2 regions of the Bacillus cereus group sp. BfR-BA-01383 genome follow, and region 1 is predicted to be linked to the other one. Evidence: predicted binding sites of a transcription regulator. Region 1 holds the regulator's gene; the other holds the start of a gene.

Region 1 (8,066 bases):
TTTGGACGTATTGGGAGAATGGTGTTTCGTCAAGCAATAAAAGAAAGCGCATTCGAAATTGTAGCAATCAATGCAAGCTATCCGTCCGAAACGTTAGCACATTTAATTAAATATGATACAGTACACGGTAAGTTTGCCGGAACAGTGGAAGCATTTGAAGATCACTTATTAGTAGATGGGAAAATGATTCGCCTTTTAAACAACCGTGATCCAAAGGAATTGCCTTGGAAAGATCTAGGTGTTGAAGTTGTAATTGAAGCAACTGGTAAATTTAATTCAAAAGAAAAAGCAATTCTTCACGTTGAAGCTGGAGCGAAAAAAGTTATTTTAACAGCGCCTGGTAAAAATGAAGATGTAACAATTGTAGTTGGTGTGAACGAAGACCAATTAGATATTACAAAACATACCGTTATTTCAAATGCATCTTGTACAACAAACTGTTTAGCACCTGTTGTGAAGGTGTTAGATGAGCAGTTCGGAATTGAAAACGGTTTAATGACAACTGTTCACGCTTATACAAATGACCAAAAAAATATTGATAACCCACATAAAGATTTAAGAAGAGCGCGTGCTTGCGGACAGTCAATCATTCCGACAACGACGGGTGCTGCGAAAGCGCTTGCAAAAGTTCTTCCGCATTTAAATGGAAAACTTCATGGTATGGCACTTCGTGTACCAACACCAAACGTGTCTCTTGTTGACTTAGTAGTAGATGTAAAACGTGATGTAACAGTTGAAGCTATTAATGAAGCGTTCAAAACTGTTGCAAACGGTGCGTTAAAAGGAATTGTAGAATTTAGCGAAGAGCCTTTAGTGTCTATCGACTTTAATACAAATACACACTCAGCTATTATTGATGGTTTATCTACAATGGTAATGGGTGATCGTAAAGTGAAAGTACTTGCTTGGTACGATAACGAGTGGGGCTACTCTCGTCGTGTTGTAGATCTTGTAACGTTGGTTGTAGATGAATTAGCAAAACAAGAAAATGTACAACATATTTAAGTGAAATAGAGGGAGGGCAAGTAAATATTTGCCCTCTTTTTTTATTTTTTTCTGAAAAGAAAAAAATTATATGGGTATATTTTCAAATAGTGGACATACCAAAAACGTTGTGATTACTGTATTTGTGAATCATTTATTTTTTTTAGGGAAAAGTAAAGAGGAAAATATGACAGAAATTCGAAAAAACTGTTGTTGCAAAATGAAAATAAACAAAGTATACTAACACTCGTAAACTTAAGAGCTGAGGTACGTAGTCACTACTTAAAGGGTTAGGACCTCTCTGGACTAACTTTCCCCCGTGGTAGTGGAGCAAGCCAAATTGCAAATTAGTTTTCAATTCGAACAGTTAGAATAAATTTACAAGGGGGAACTGTAGAATGGATACTATGGATACGATGGGTCGTCACGTAATCGCTGAACTTTGGGATTGCGATTTCGACAAGCTTAATGACATGCCGTATATTGAACAATTATTTGTGGATGCAGCACTAAGAGCTGGTGCTGAAGTACGTGAGGTTGCTTTTCATAAATTTGCACCACAAGGTGTAAGTGGAGTAGTAATTATCTCGGAATCACATTTAACAATTCATAGCTTTCCGGAGCACGGTTACGCAAGTATTGATGTTTATACTTGTGGGGATCGTATTGATCCAAATGTTGCTGCAGAATATATTGCAGAAGGTTTAAACGCGAAAACGCGTGAGAGCATCGAGCTTCCTCGAGGCACTGGTAGCTTCGAAATTAAGCAGAGAGAAACAAAAGCTCTTTAAAAAAGAACATAATTGATTTAAAATGTAAAGAGGTGTATAATGCACCTCTTTTTTAGTTTATAAAAAAGGAAAAACGTAACGTACTCGTTAGTTGGATAAATTGAACTCTTACAAATAAGCTAGCGCTTCATCTACCATCTTATTTTTTGAAAACAAGATGATAAAATAATGCGTTTAAACTTAAAGTGGTAAGAGCGTTAGAATGAGTTATATAATATTGTATATATATATTTTCAGGTGAATTGAGTAGAGAAAAATAAAGAGTATAGTGTAAAGGAGTGAATGAATTGCGTTGTCCATCCTGTTCTCATAATGGCACAAGAGTGTTAGATTCGCGTCCGGTAGACGAGGGGCGCTCTATTCGAAGAAGGAGAGAGTGTGAAAGTTGTTTAAGCCGCTTTACGACATTTGAAAGAGTAGAAGAGTCACCTCTTATCGTTGTTAAAAAAGAAGGCACACGAGAAGAATTTAATAAAGAAAAGATCTTACGCGGTTTAATTAAAGCATGTGAAAAAAGACCAGTATCTTTAAGACAATTAGAGGAAGTAACACAAAGTGTGGAACGTGAACTTCGTAATTTAGGTATTTCAGAAGTGAAAAGTGATATGATTGGTGAAATTGTTATGGAAGAGCTTCGTGATATCGATGATGTTGCTTACGTACGTTTTGCTTCTGTATATCGTCAATTTAAAGATTTAAATGTATTTATTGAAGAATTGAAAGATATACTGCAAAAAGAAAGAGAATAGAAGCTGTATTCCATTCTCTTTACATACTGTAAGTAATGAGATAAGAGAGCTAGAAGCGTAAGCTAATAGCTCTTTTTCGCTAATAAAATATATAATGGAGATAGAACGAATGAAGTAGAGGATAGATTGGATGAGAGAAAGGAAAAGCAAGAATGGAAAAACAGTCATGGATGGAGCTATTGCCAATTGATCGTTATAAAGTAAGTGCGAAAGGACTACTACATAATTACGACCGAAAAGTGTTAACGATGTTGTATCAGCCGTTAATAGGTAGTAGAGCTTTTAGCTTATACATGACGCTATGGGGGGAGTTAGAGCAAGATCGTGTATTTGGAAAAGAGAATACACATCATTCCCTTATGGTGATTATGCAAATGCAACTTCCCGAAATATATGAGGAACGAGTAAAGTTAGAGGCAATTGGGCTTTTAAAGGTATATATTAAGAAAGAAAAAGATATTCGAATGTTTATATACGAGTTGCAACCGCCTTTATCTCCAAAGCAGTTTTTTGATGATATTGTTTTAAGTATCTTTTTATACAATCGATTGAGTCGGACAAAATATAATCAAGTAAAGCAATATTTCTTAGAAGAAGAATTTGATTTTGCTTCTTATGAAAATGTGACGCGCTCTTTCAATGAGGTGTTTGGCTCGTTTAATCCAGGACAGCTTGAGCATGCGCAAGAAGATCTTCGTATTCCAAAAACGACAACTATGCCAAGTAATGAGAAGGGAGGCGCTCCGAAAGTTTGGAATGATTTCTTTGATTTCTCCTTATTTGTAGATGGGTTGTCCGCTCTTGTTCCTAAAAAGGCGATTACAGATCAAGTGCGAGAATGTGTCATCACACTCGCTTATGTGTACGGTGTAGATGTGTTATCGATGCAAAATATCGTTCTTGGTGCGGTGACAGAGATGCAAACAATTGATATCGAAAGGCTTAGAAAAGGAGCCCGCGATTGGTACCAATTTGAAAATGGTCAAGCATTACCTGTATTAAGTGAAAGAGTACAGCCGCATGCTGCACGTACGATGAAAGAGAAAGAGCCTTCATCGCAAGAAGAGATGCTAATAAAGCAATTAGAGGAAATATCACCAAAACAACTATTGAAAGAAATTTCGGGCGGTGCAGAGGCAACGAAAGCGGACTTGCAAATTGTTGAGGATGTAATGATAAAACAAAAGTTAACGCCAGGGGTTGTGAATGTCCTTATTTATTACGTTATGCTACGCTCAGATATGAAACTTGCGAAAACGTATGTTGAGAAGATCGCTGGGCATTGGGCACGAAAAAAGGTCAGTACAGTAGGCGAAGCGATGGCGCTAGCAAAAGAAGAAAATCGTCAATACCAAGAGTGGGCTGAGACGAAGAAAAAAGGTCGTACGGCGAAGAAAACAGTGCGAAAAGAAATGGTACCAGATTGGCTGAAAGAAGAGCCTAACGAACAAGCAAAAGAAACTGTGAAGAAAGATGTAAGTTCAGAAAAAGGTGCAAGTACGTTAGAAGATGAACGAAAACGACTAGAAGAAGTGTTGAAAAAATATAAGCGTGATTAATAGAAGAGAATGAACGCTCTTTGAGGTGAGAAAATGGAGCATATTCAAAATTCATTTGCAAAATTAATGGAGAATAAAAATTTTAAAAATAGATATGAAGTATTAAAAGCAGAAGTGATGGCACACCCGCGTGTGAAAGAATTTATAGACGAACATAAAGGTGAAGTAACGACTTCGATGATTGAGCGCAGTCTTGTGAAGTTATATGAATATATTGGACAAAGTGTAGGTTGTGCGGATTGTCCGGATCTAGGGTCGTGTAAAAATATGTTGCAAGGATATGAGCCAAAGCTTGTTATCCAAGGTAAGATGATTGATATTCAATATGATCGTTGCATTAGAAAAGTAGCATATGATGAGAGAAAGAAATATGAAAAACTTGTTCAAAGTGTATATATGCCAACTGATATTTTACAGGCAACGATGGAAAACTTAGATCCGTCCGATTTAGATGCACGTATTGATGCAATTGGGGCAGCGAATGAATTTTTAAGCACATATAAACCAGGTGAAAAAGTGCAAGGTTTATATTTGTACGGTAAATTTGGTGTAGGGAAAACATATTTGTTAGGAGCAATTGCGAATGAGCTTGCCCGAAAGAAAATAAGTTCGATGCTTGTATACTTCCCTGAATTTTTACGCGAAATTAAAAGTTCGATTCAAAATAATTCGATTGGGGAAAAGATCGATGCAGTAAAACGCGTACAAGTGTTAATGTTAGATGATATTGGAGCAGAAGCGATGTCAAGCTTTGTACGTGACGATGTGCTCGGTGCAATCTTACAATTCCGTATGCTAGAAAACTTGCCGACGTTCTTTACGTCCAACTTTGATTTCAAGGAGTTGGAACACCATTTAACGTATACACAGCGCGGTGAAGCAGAAGAAATGAAGGCAGCCCGTATTATGGAACGAATTAAATATTTAGCGAAACCAATTTCGATTGGTGGGAAGAATCGTCGTCATAAGTAAAGAGCAAGCTGAGAAGCTTGCTCTTTTTTTCGTTTCGGATATTTTTTCAGAGTAGTCGAATTGTAAAATGGACAGTTCTTATTGAAAATTCATAGTAGCTTGTATCATTTTTTTCTCCCTCCCTTAATATATATAAAATTAGCAAGCCATATCGAGTGGATTTTCTAACGATAGGAAATGTAATTCTACTAAGAGTGAACTTCCACAGGACGGACTCTTATAGGATTTGTAACGTATAGATACAATCCTTTAGAGCAGGGATAAAAGGGGGGACAAAAGTGATTGAAATTTGCTTCGAAGAAAAAAATGATGCTATGCACGTATATAGACAACTACTGAAAAGAGCGGAAATGTTATATAAGGAAACGAGTGTGTACTTACAGGAACAGAAAGTTGTGATTCACATACCAGTACGTGAATCGAATTATATTGAAAAGATTTTATTGCCAGTAATGGTGTATTTCATTGTGAATGTGAAACAAAATGAGTGGATTTATACAATTTTAAAAGAAAAGTTTTTTTATGAAGAACAAGAAGAGTGCCATCAAATATTGCATATGGCACAAGAAATTTTAAAGGGAAGAAGAAAAGGGGTTACTCGTGAATTAACACGTCATACATTTGAATCGTATATAAAGTCTTCTTTAAACAATTGGGTTTGTGATCCGCTCTCATTCTCATTTTCATCATATGTTCGTTTTCGTCTTCGTACATATAGGGAGATGGTAGCTAGGCTTGCGGAAGTGGCAATTGATGAGTATAAGATGGAACAAGAATATCAAATGTTCATCGAGATGCTCCGGCAACAAGTTAGCAGTCGGAAGTCACGTTTGTCCTGTATACATCTTATTTTTGACGAAAGTTTTATTTTCTATGATGATAAAGGTAGACGTTTAAAACAAGAGAAATTGGTCCAATATATAGATGAGGATTTGTTAAAGCAAAAGGATGTATATATTGATACGAAAGTAATTGCACCACTTCTTTCTATTTCGCCGAAAAAAATTTATTTATATACGAAAGAACAAGACCATAATATGATTATTACTTTGCGAAATGTATTTCAAGAACGCCTACAATTACATGGATTGCATGAGTTTGAGCGCAATGTGAAAAATTTAAAAAATAAAGGTAACGCCCTTGATTTTCTAAGTTTTTGAGCATATAATTACCTACATAAATGAAATATATTGAAATGTCATGATGAGGACATGAGTAGTTTTCTACGATTTTCAGAGAGGGAAGCCTTAGGGTGTGAGCTTCCTAGTACGGGATTATTACTTACCACCTCTAAACTTTAGCAGTGAACGATTTTTCTAGTAATTGCTAACGGACAACACCGTTATGTTGAACTTGAGCAATTAACAATAATGTTAATTGGAACAAGGGTGGAACCACGAATTCAACACTCGTCCCTTTTTACGGGATGAGTGTTTTTTATTTTGAAAAAAAAGAGGAGTGACCAGTGATGGCAGATGTAGTTAAAATTACTTTCCCTGATGGAGCTGTGAAGGAGTTTCCAAAAGGCGTAACAACTGAAGAAATCGCAGCTTCTATTAGCCCAGGCTTAAAGAAAAAAGCTGTGGCTGGAAAATTAAACGATGAGATGATCGATCTTGTTACACCAATCGAAGAAGATGGTGCAGTTTCTATTATTACATTAGATTCTGAAGATGGCTTATACATTTTACGCCATTCAACAGCCCACCTTTTAGCCCAAGCGTTAAAACGTTTATATAAAGATGTTAAGCTTGAGCTTGGTATTGGTCCAGTAATCGAAAATGGCTTCTACTACGATATCGATATGGAAGAAGCAATTACAGTTGAAGACTTCAAGAAAATCGAAAAAGAAATGCAAAAAATCGTGAACGAGAACTTAGAAATCGTTCGTCATGAAGTACCACGTGCAGAAGCACTTCGTCGCTTTGAAGAAATTGGCGATGAGTTAAAATTAGATTTAATTAACGATCTTCCAGAAGATGCAGTTATTTCAATCTATGAGCAAGGCGAATTCTTCGACCTTTGTCGTGGTGTTCACCTTCCATCTACAGGGAAAATTAAAGTGTTTAAATTATTAAGCGTTGCAGGTGCTTACTGGCGCGGCGATAGCAATAATAAAATGCTACAACGTATTTACGGTACTGCATTCGTTAAGAAAGCAGAATTAGATGAGCACTTACGTATGCTTGAAGAAGCGAAAGAGCGCGACCACCGTAAATTAGGTAAAGAATTAAAGCTATTTACTAATAGCCAAAAAGTAGGACAAGGTTTACCGCTTTGGTTACCAAAAGGTGCAACAATTCGCCGTATTATCGAGCGTTACATCGTTGATAAAGAAGCAAGCTTAGGCTATGATCACGTATATACTCCAGTACTAGGAAGCAGAGAGCTTTATGAAACTTCTGGTCACTGGAACCATTACCGTGACGGTATGTTCCCATCAATGGAAATGGATAATGAAGAATTAGTTCTTCGTCCAATGAACTGCCCTCACCACATGATGGTTTATAAAAATGATATTCACAGCTACCGTGAATTACCAATCCGTATTGCGGAACTTGGAACAATGCACCGCTATGAAATGTCAGGTGCGTTATCTGGATTACAACGTGTACGCGGAATGACTTTAAACGATGCGCACATTTTCGTTCGTCCAGATCAAATTAAAGAAGAGTTAAAACGCGTTGTGAACTTAACTCTAGAAGTGTACAAAGATTTCGGTTTAGAGAACTACTCATTCCGTCTATCTTATCGTGATCCAGCAGATACTAAAAAGTATTATGCTGATGACGAGATGTGGGAAAAAGCACAAGGTATGTTAAAAGAAGCGATGGATGAAATGGGTCTTGATTACTACGAAGCTGAAGGTGAAGCAGCATTCTACGGTCCAAAACTTGATGTTCAAGTTCGTACTGCTCTTGGAAAAGACGAAACACTTTCAACTGTACAATTAGACTTCTTACTTCCAGAACGCTTTGAATTAAATTACGTTGGTGAAGACGGTAAACAAC
Region 2 (8,066 bases), on a different contig from region 1:
TTATAATCATGCGCTTCAAAGAATTTTCCTTTTTGAGTGGAGCTTGTTTTCGGTACAAGCGTTGTACTTAATGTATATCCGCTAGGTAAGCGTGTTTTCACATTTCGTAAAAAGCGATTATATGCCTCGCGATCTTCAGGCGCCACATTTTCGAAATCGAAATGAATGTCTCGCATACCGTATTTTTCAGCCGTTTGCAAAATGTTCGTAATAAATTTGTTTTGAATGGTTGGGTTACGCAACAAGACAGATGTTAGTTCAGGACTAAAGTTCCCGTTTTCGATATTTGTAATAACGAGCATAGGGATAGTTTGGCCTTGTGTTGCAATATTAGCGATTTTAGCTGTTTCAGTAGGTTCTTTTAATGTACCATCTCTTTTTGCTTCAAAGCTGAAGTACGCTAAGTATGTTAAAAATGGATTAATAGCACGTGTAGCATTTACTAAACTTTCTTTTATCGGTATTGTTGAAGGTTGTAAATAAGCGATGGATTCTACTGCTCGTTTTGTCCCTTTCGGTATATATAATTGCTGTCCGACATGGAGTATAGATTTTAAAGATAGATTATTAACTTTAGCCAAACTAGCGAGAGGAACGTTATACGTTTGAGAAATTCGATATAAGCTGTCACCAGGCTGCACATAATAATTATTCCCTTTCGTATTAACGATAAGTGCCTGACCAACAACGAGCGTTTCAGCTGGATTTAATCCGTTGTCTTTTACTATTTCGTCAGGTGTTGATCCATATTTTGATGCCAAGCTATATACGCTATCACCGCTACGAACAGTTACAATTTGAATCATATGCTTGCTCCTTTCAGGAAAAGATTCACTGTTTTTATTTTATTTTTGATTCCGGTGTATTATGATTAAATGTATGCAAGGCAGCAGAAGTGAAAGAAGGCGAATACATATGTTTGTAGCAGAATATGAAGTTGAAATCCGTTATGCGGAAACAGATCAAATGGGTGTTGTTTACCATTCAAATTATTTAGTGTGGCTTGAACTAGGTCGCACGAAACTTATACAAGATTTAGGATTTTCATATGTTGAAATGGAGAAAGAGGGAATTATTTCTCCTGTGTTAGACCTGCAAATTTCCTACCGTAAAGCGATGCGTTACGGAGAAAAAGCAATCGTAAAAACGTGGATTGATACTGTGAGCCCGCTTCGCGTTGTATATGGATATGAAATTTATAACGGCGAAGGTGACCTTTGTATTACTGCAAGTACGACGAATATTTGTGCGAAAAAAGAAGGGTTCCGCCCTGTATCATTTAAAAAGTTATATCCTGAGTGGTATGCGAAATATGAGGAAATAAAAAAGAAATAAAAAAAGCGTGGCTGCTGCCACGCTTTTTTTATTTTTCATAATTAAATTGCGGGAAATCGTCACCTTCGTTAAGTGTAACAGATAAATTATGTCCATCGAAGAACCATTCATCATCACCTTCAATAAAGAAGTTAATATCTTCTTCTTGAATTTGAACAGCAGGATGTGCAGGGTCATCCTTACGGATACCTAAAGAAAGTCCTTTTTGCACAGTACTGCAACCACCGTATTGTACGAAAAAGCGTAGTGTTTCACCTGATTGTAAGTGTAATTCGTTTTTATACCATTGTGCTGCTTCTTTTGTTACGGAAAGATTCATGTATAGTTCCTCCAAATTATATTGCTTTTTCTTTAGTATAAAAAATAACGCAAAAAGACGCTATTAATATGCTTCACGTTTTCTTTTTGCGTTATGTGGGTTACGATCTTATTTTTGCTTTTTTGAAAAGTTTGCTTTTGGCTCAGTTTTATTTATAATTCGTCCGATATTTGCACGGTGTTTATAAATAACCATACCTGCTAATAAACACATCGCAATAATGAAGATTTTATCCCCGCTAACAATTGATGCAATAACAGCAACAACAGCTGTTACCATAGAAGAAAGTGATACGTATCGTGTTGTAAATAAAAGGCTGAAAAAGACAACAGCTAATATTGCAAAAACAACTGGTGAATAGCATAATAGCACCCCAGCAGAAGTTGCAACTGCTTTCCCCCCACGGAATTTTGCGAAGATTGGATATACATGTCCAAGAACAGCTGCTAATCCAAACCATAGTGGGTGAACATCTAACCCGAAAATAATCGGTAGACTTGTTGCTAATGTACCTTTTAAAATGTCAGCAATTGTAACGATAAAACCTGCTTTTTTCCCTAGTGTGCGGAATGTATTTGTTCCGCCTAAATTACCACTTCCATGCTCACGAATGTCGATTCCATAGCCGATTTTTCCAACAACAAGTGCAAACGGAATCGAGCCAAGTAAGTAGGCAACGATAAATAAAAGATATGTAATAACCATGAGTTCAGTCTCCTTTATACAAATGTGTTGATAAAGGGTAAAAAGAGTTTTTCCCGTATATTGTACCATACATTTGTAAAGAGCACATTTCTTTTTTACAAATGAAAAATTCATTATTTCGTGAAAAAAATTTCACAGGAATGTTACATTTCTCACAGAAACAGTAAGACTATATGTAGTAACATTTTAATCAAAAGACAACAACATATTGGTGGAGGGTTATAAATGTTACGAAAAAATACACGTGGAGAAGAATTAATGAAAGTGTTTGAGACAATTGTCCACGGCAATGAACAAGATTTAATGCAAGAAAATGCAAATGTAGATGGCCGCTCTCCAATGGGAGTAATGGGAACGTTCGCATCTGAGAGTGCGAAATATTATGCAGTAGAAAATTTATTATCAGATCAAGTGAAAAAAGCGATAAATCAAAATATATTATATCCACATGATTTAGATTTTTATGCGACAGGAACGACGACTTGTTCGCAAATTCCGTTAGCACAAATGCTTGCTAACGGTTTTCATACTGGACATGGACATATGAGACAACCGCAAGATATTAAAAGTGCATTGGCTCTTTCTTCAATTATTTTTCAAGCGAATCAAAATATGCAGCACGGTGGTCAATCGTTTGCCCTCTTTGATATTGATTTAGCTCCCTATGTAAGAAAAACAGTAGAGAGACATAAGTTACGATTACAGTCATACCCACTTACGAAAGAACAAATAGAGGAATTTGCATGGAAAGAAACAGAAAATGATACGTATCAGGCGTGTGAAGCGTTCGTTCATAATTCAAATAGCATGCATAGTAGGGGCGGAGGACAAGTACCGTTTATTTCTATTAACTATGGAACAGACACATCGAAAGAAGGGAGACTGTTAATTAAGCAGCTGTTAAAAGCAACGCAGGCTGGTCTTGGTAAAGGGGAAACACCGATTTTTCCTATTCAAATTTTCAAAATGAAAAAAGGTGTGAACTTTGAAGAGTGTGATCCGAACTATGATTTGTTTGAATTAGCGTTAGAGACAACAGCTGAGCGATTATTCCCTAACTTTTCATTTTTAGATGCTCCGTTTAATGCAGTGCATTATGACGGGCGCCCTGAAAGTGAAGTATGTTACATGGGATGTCGTACTCGTGTTATGTCTAATATACATGGAGAAGAGACAGCGATTGGAAGAGGGAATTTATCGTTTACGTCTATTAATTTAGTGAAATTAGCGTTAATTAGTGGTTCAAAAGAAGCGTTTTTTGAAGCGCTAAATTATTACTTAGATTTAGGGATAAAGCAACTATTAGAGAGATTCGCGTATCAATGTACGAAGCGAGCGAGAGATTTTCGATTTTTATATTCACAAGGTGTATGGCGTGGTGGAGAAACGTTACAGCCTGAAGATACTGTGGCGCCGATATTAAAACAAGGTACGTTAAGTATTGGTTTTATCGGTCTTGCGGAATGTTTAGTAGCTTTAACAGGGAAACATCACGGAGAAGATGAAGAATCATGGAAGCTTGGATATGAAATCATTTCCTTTATGAGAGAAAGAATGGATAAGGCGACGGAAGAACATCAACTGAACTTCTCAGTAATTGCAACTCCTGCAGAAGGGTTATCAGGGAAATTTGTGAAAAAAGATAGAGAGGAATTTGGTGTGATTAGAGGCATAACGAACCATAATTACTATACGAATTCATTCCATGTTCCAGTTTATTATAATATTCAAGCCATAAATAAAATTCGCTTAGAAGGCCCGTTCCACGCTCTATGTAACGGGGGACATATTACGTATATTGAACTAGACGGGGCGGCGATGCATAACAAAAAGGCGTTAAAGCAAATTATACAAGCGATGGCAGAGAATGGCGTTGGATACGGTTCAATTAATCATCCGGTTGATCGTTGTAAGTGCTGCAAGTATCACGGAGTCATTGGAAATGAATGTCCAAGCTGCGGAAATGAAGATGAGGCCAATATAGAAAGAATTCGCCGAATAACAGGTTATCTTGTAGGAGATATGTCGAAGTGGAATAGTGCGAAACGTAGTGAAGAGATGGATCGGGTGAAGCATAAATGAAAGTTATGAACATCATTCATGATAGTGTAGTAGATGGAGAAGGATTGCGGACAGTCGTGTTTTTTGCGGGCTGTCCGCATCGTTGTTTCGGTTGCCATAATCCGAAATCGTGGAATATTTGCAATGGAACTGAAATGACAGTAGAAGAAATTGTGAAAGAGATTGAAAGTAACCCATTAACTGATGTAACATTTTCAGGTGGAGATCCATTTTTTCAAGCTGCTGAAGTGAAAAAAGTAGCACAAGCCGTGAAAGATTTGAAGAAAAATTTATGGATGTATACAGGTTATACGTTAGAAGAGATACAGAGTTCTCAAAATAATGATATGATAGAGTTGTTACATTATGGGGATGTTTTAGTCGATGGAAGATTTGAAATCGAGAAAAAAGATTTAACACTTCCATTTCGCGGAAGCTCCAATCAACGTATTATTCGATTGAAAGAGTAAAAAGGCGGGATAGATTATATGAATAAAACAGTATTGCTTGTTGAAGATGAAAGAAGATTACGTGAAATTGTTAGTGATTATTTTCGTAATGAAGGCTTTGAAGTGATCGAAGCAGAAGATGGAAAAAAAGCGTTAGAATTATTTGCAGAGCATGAAATTGATTTAATTATGTTAGATATTATGTTACCAGAAATAGATGGATGGTCTGTTTGTAGACGAATTAGAAAAGAGTCAGAAGTACCAATTATTATGTTGACAGCACGTTCGGATGAGGATGATACATTGCTAGGTTTCGAATTAGGTGCCGATGAGTATGTAACGAAACCCTTTAGCCCGAAAGTGTTAGTAGCTCGCGCAAAGACATTATTGAAACGAGCGGATGGTGCAGTAGGAGTAGCTGAAGAAAATGCTATGTCTTTAGCTGGAATAGAAGTGAATCGGTTATCTAGAACTGTTTTAGTAGATGGAGAAGAAATAATATTGACACATAAAGAATTTGAACTTCTTGTTTATTTAATGGAGAACAGAGGAATTGTGTTGTCACGTCAACATTTATTAGATCAGTTATGGGGATATGACTACTATGGCGATGACAGAACGGTTGATACGCATATTAAAAAACTACGAAATAAGCTAGGAGATAAAGCGAAGCATATTGGTACTGTTATTCGTGTTGGTTATAAATTTGAAGAATAACCTTTAAATTACTATGCGCTTTAGCTTTGGAATATAGCAAATTTACACTCTTCTTTGTAGGTGGAATGTACAAAAAATACTTTTCTTGTCTACAACGATAGATAGGAGTATTTTTTTAATTGGATTTCACGATGAGTTCACAAGAAGGACACAAGCTGTGACTATACTGAAAGTACGAATTCACCAGAGAGGGGAAATAAAACATGGGATATTACGACGGACCGAATTTAAATGAAGAACATAGTGAAACGAGAGAAGTGAAAAAATCAGGTAGTAAAAAAGGATATTTTTTCACAGGTTTAGTGGGAGCAGTAGTAGGGGCGGTATCGATTAGTTTTGCAGCACCTTACATGCCATGGATGCAAAATAATGGAGCGGCAGTTTCGTCATTCAATTCTAATCAACAAGTGGAGGGTACTGTAGCTCCTGTTGTTAATAAAGTTAAGGGTGAAACTGATTTACCAGGTATGGTTGAAGGTGCAAAGGATGTTGTAGTTGGTGTAATTAATATGCAAAAGGTTGTTGATCCATTTGCAATGCAACCGACAGAACAAGAGCAAACAGCTGGTACAGGATCAGGTGTTATTTATAAAAAAGAAGGAAATAAAGCATATATTGTAACGAATAACCACGTAGTGGACGGGGCGAATAAACTTGCGGTAAAAATGAGCGACGGCAAGCAAGTTGATGCAAAATTAGTTGGTAAGGATCCTTGGTTAGACTTAGCAGTTGTAGAGATTGATGGATCTGCTGTTAATAAAGTTGCAACTTTAGGTGATTCCAGTAAACTTCGTGCTGGTGAAAAAGCAATTGCAATTGGTAACCCGTTAGGATTTGATGGTAGTGTAACGGAAGGTATCATCAGTAGTAAAGAACGTGAAATTCCAGTAGACATTGATGGAGACCAACGTCCAGACTGGCAAGCACAAGTTATTCAAACAGATGCAGCAATTAACCCTGGTAATAGTGGTGGTGCATTATTTAACCAAAACGGTGAATTAATTGGAATTAACTCAAGTAAAATTGCGCAACAAGAAGTTGAGGGGATTGGATTTGCAATTCCAATTAACGTTGCAAAACCAGTTATTGAATCGCTTGAAAAAGATGGAGTAGTGAAACGCCCAGCTCTTGGTGTAGGTGTTGTTTCATTAGAAGATGTGCAAGCTTATGCGTTAAATCAATTAAAAGTACCAAAAGAAGTAACAAATGGCGTTGTATTAGGTAAAGTTTATCCAGTATCACCGGCAGAAAAAGCTGGTTTAGAACAATATGATATTGTAGTAGCATTAGATGATCAAAAAGTAGAAAATTCACTTCAATTCCGTAAATATTTATATGAAAAGAAAAAAGTAGGCGAAAAAGTAGAAGTTACATTCTATCGCAACGGTCAAAAAATGACGAAAACAGCTACATTAGCAGATAATTCAGCTACTAAGAATCAATAAGGCGAAGCATTAATTAGTAAGGGTATCCGCAAACAATGGATAAAAGAAAGTCTCTTTCATGTTGAAAGAGACTTTCTTTATCGGATATACTAAAGGAATAGGAGGGATTGATTATGATAATTGAAAACCCAACCCGTACGGAAATTGGTGAAGTATTGAAGAAAAGCAAAACGATTGCAGTTGTTGGATTATCAGATAAGCCAGAACGTACATCGTATATGGTTTCAAAAGCAATGCAAGATGCGGGGTACCGCATTATTCCAGTAAATCCAACAGTAGATGAAGTGCTTGGTGAAAAGGCCGTTTCTTCACTGACTGATATTAAAGAACATGTTGATATCGTAAATGTATTTCGTCGTTCAGAATTTTTAATGGATGTTGCAAAAGAGTTTGTAGAGATTGATGCAGATGTTTTCTGGGCACAATTAGGAGTACAAGATGAAGATACATATAAAATTTTACACGAAAAGGGCTATACTGTAATAATGGATCGTTGTATTAAAGTAGAACATGCGATGACAAAATAGTGTAGATTTTAAAGATAGAAAGATTGATTCAGCCCTCTTTACAGACATAAGTAGGGCCGATGAACGAGGTGTTCATCATGAGATTTTTTAAAGGCTGTTTTTGGGGATTGTTAATTGTTATCCCATTTTGGATATTGATCATTTGGATCATAATAAAGGTTTGGAATGTATAATCTTGGAATACATATCCAATTCTCGTTGACAAACGATTATTTTTCTGAAATAGTAGCCTAGAGGAATCCTTGTGAAAAAAACAAGGATTTTTCTATTGGAAATGGTATATAAAAGAGATAAGATAACTTGCCAAAACTATAGTCGAGGCGTTATTCTATAATAGAAACATATGTTCTGATTTAATTAGGAAAGGGGCAAGGAGTTTGGCGAAGCATCAGTTCCAATATAATGAAGATGCAATTCAAGTGTTAGAAGGACTTGAAGCCGTTCGAAAACGCCCGGGTATGTATATCGGGAGTACGGATAGCCGTGGATTGCATCATTTAGTATATGA

What was found. Region 1 encodes NrdR, which represses ribonucleotide reductase genes. Its sites were predicted from a motif close to AACACNATATATNGTGTT; they were not measured.
Region 2: a site for NrdR is predicted at 2,525-2,542, ahead of MR065_RS03425 (anaerobic ribonucleoside triphosphate reductase). Genes of this name have one in related genera too.

What each region holds. Positions count from the first base shown of each region.
Region 1 is NZ_JAKUFP010000008.1:121,943-130,008, forward strand. Features, by position in the region: gene MR065_RS10855 (glyceraldehyde-3-phosphate dehydrogenase) at 1-1,005, shown strand, start outside; gene speD (adenosylmethionine decarboxylase) at 1,392-1,775, shown strand; gene nrdR (transcriptional regulator NrdR) at 2,063-2,524, shown strand; gene MR065_RS10870 (replication initiation and membrane attachment family protein) at 2,677-4,083, shown strand; gene dnaI (primosomal protein DnaI) at 4,117-5,055, shown strand; gene ytxC (putative sporulation protein YtxC) at 5,334-6,215, shown strand; T-box leader at 6,247-6,475, shown strand; gene thrS (threonine--tRNA ligase) at 6,524-8,066, shown strand, end outside.
Region 2 is NZ_JAKUFP010000002.1:241,206-249,271, reverse strand. Features, by position in the region: gene MR065_RS03445 (glycoside hydrolase family 18 protein) at 1-806, opposite strand, end outside; gene MR065_RS03440 (acyl-CoA thioesterase) at 916-1,335, shown strand; gene MR065_RS03435 (HesB/YadR/YfhF family protein) at 1,364-1,654, opposite strand; gene plsY (glycerol-3-phosphate 1-O-acyltransferase PlsY) at 1,763-2,359, opposite strand; gene MR065_RS03425 (anaerobic ribonucleoside triphosphate reductase) at 2,585-4,441, shown strand; gene nrdG (anaerobic ribonucleoside-triphosphate reductase activating protein) at 4,438-4,890, shown strand; gene MR065_RS03415 (response regulator transcription factor) at 4,909-5,586, shown strand; gene MR065_RS03410 (S1C family serine protease) at 5,790-7,031, shown strand; gene MR065_RS03405 (CoA-binding protein) at 7,145-7,558, shown strand; gene parE (DNA topoisomerase IV subunit B) at 7,936-8,066, shown strand, end outside.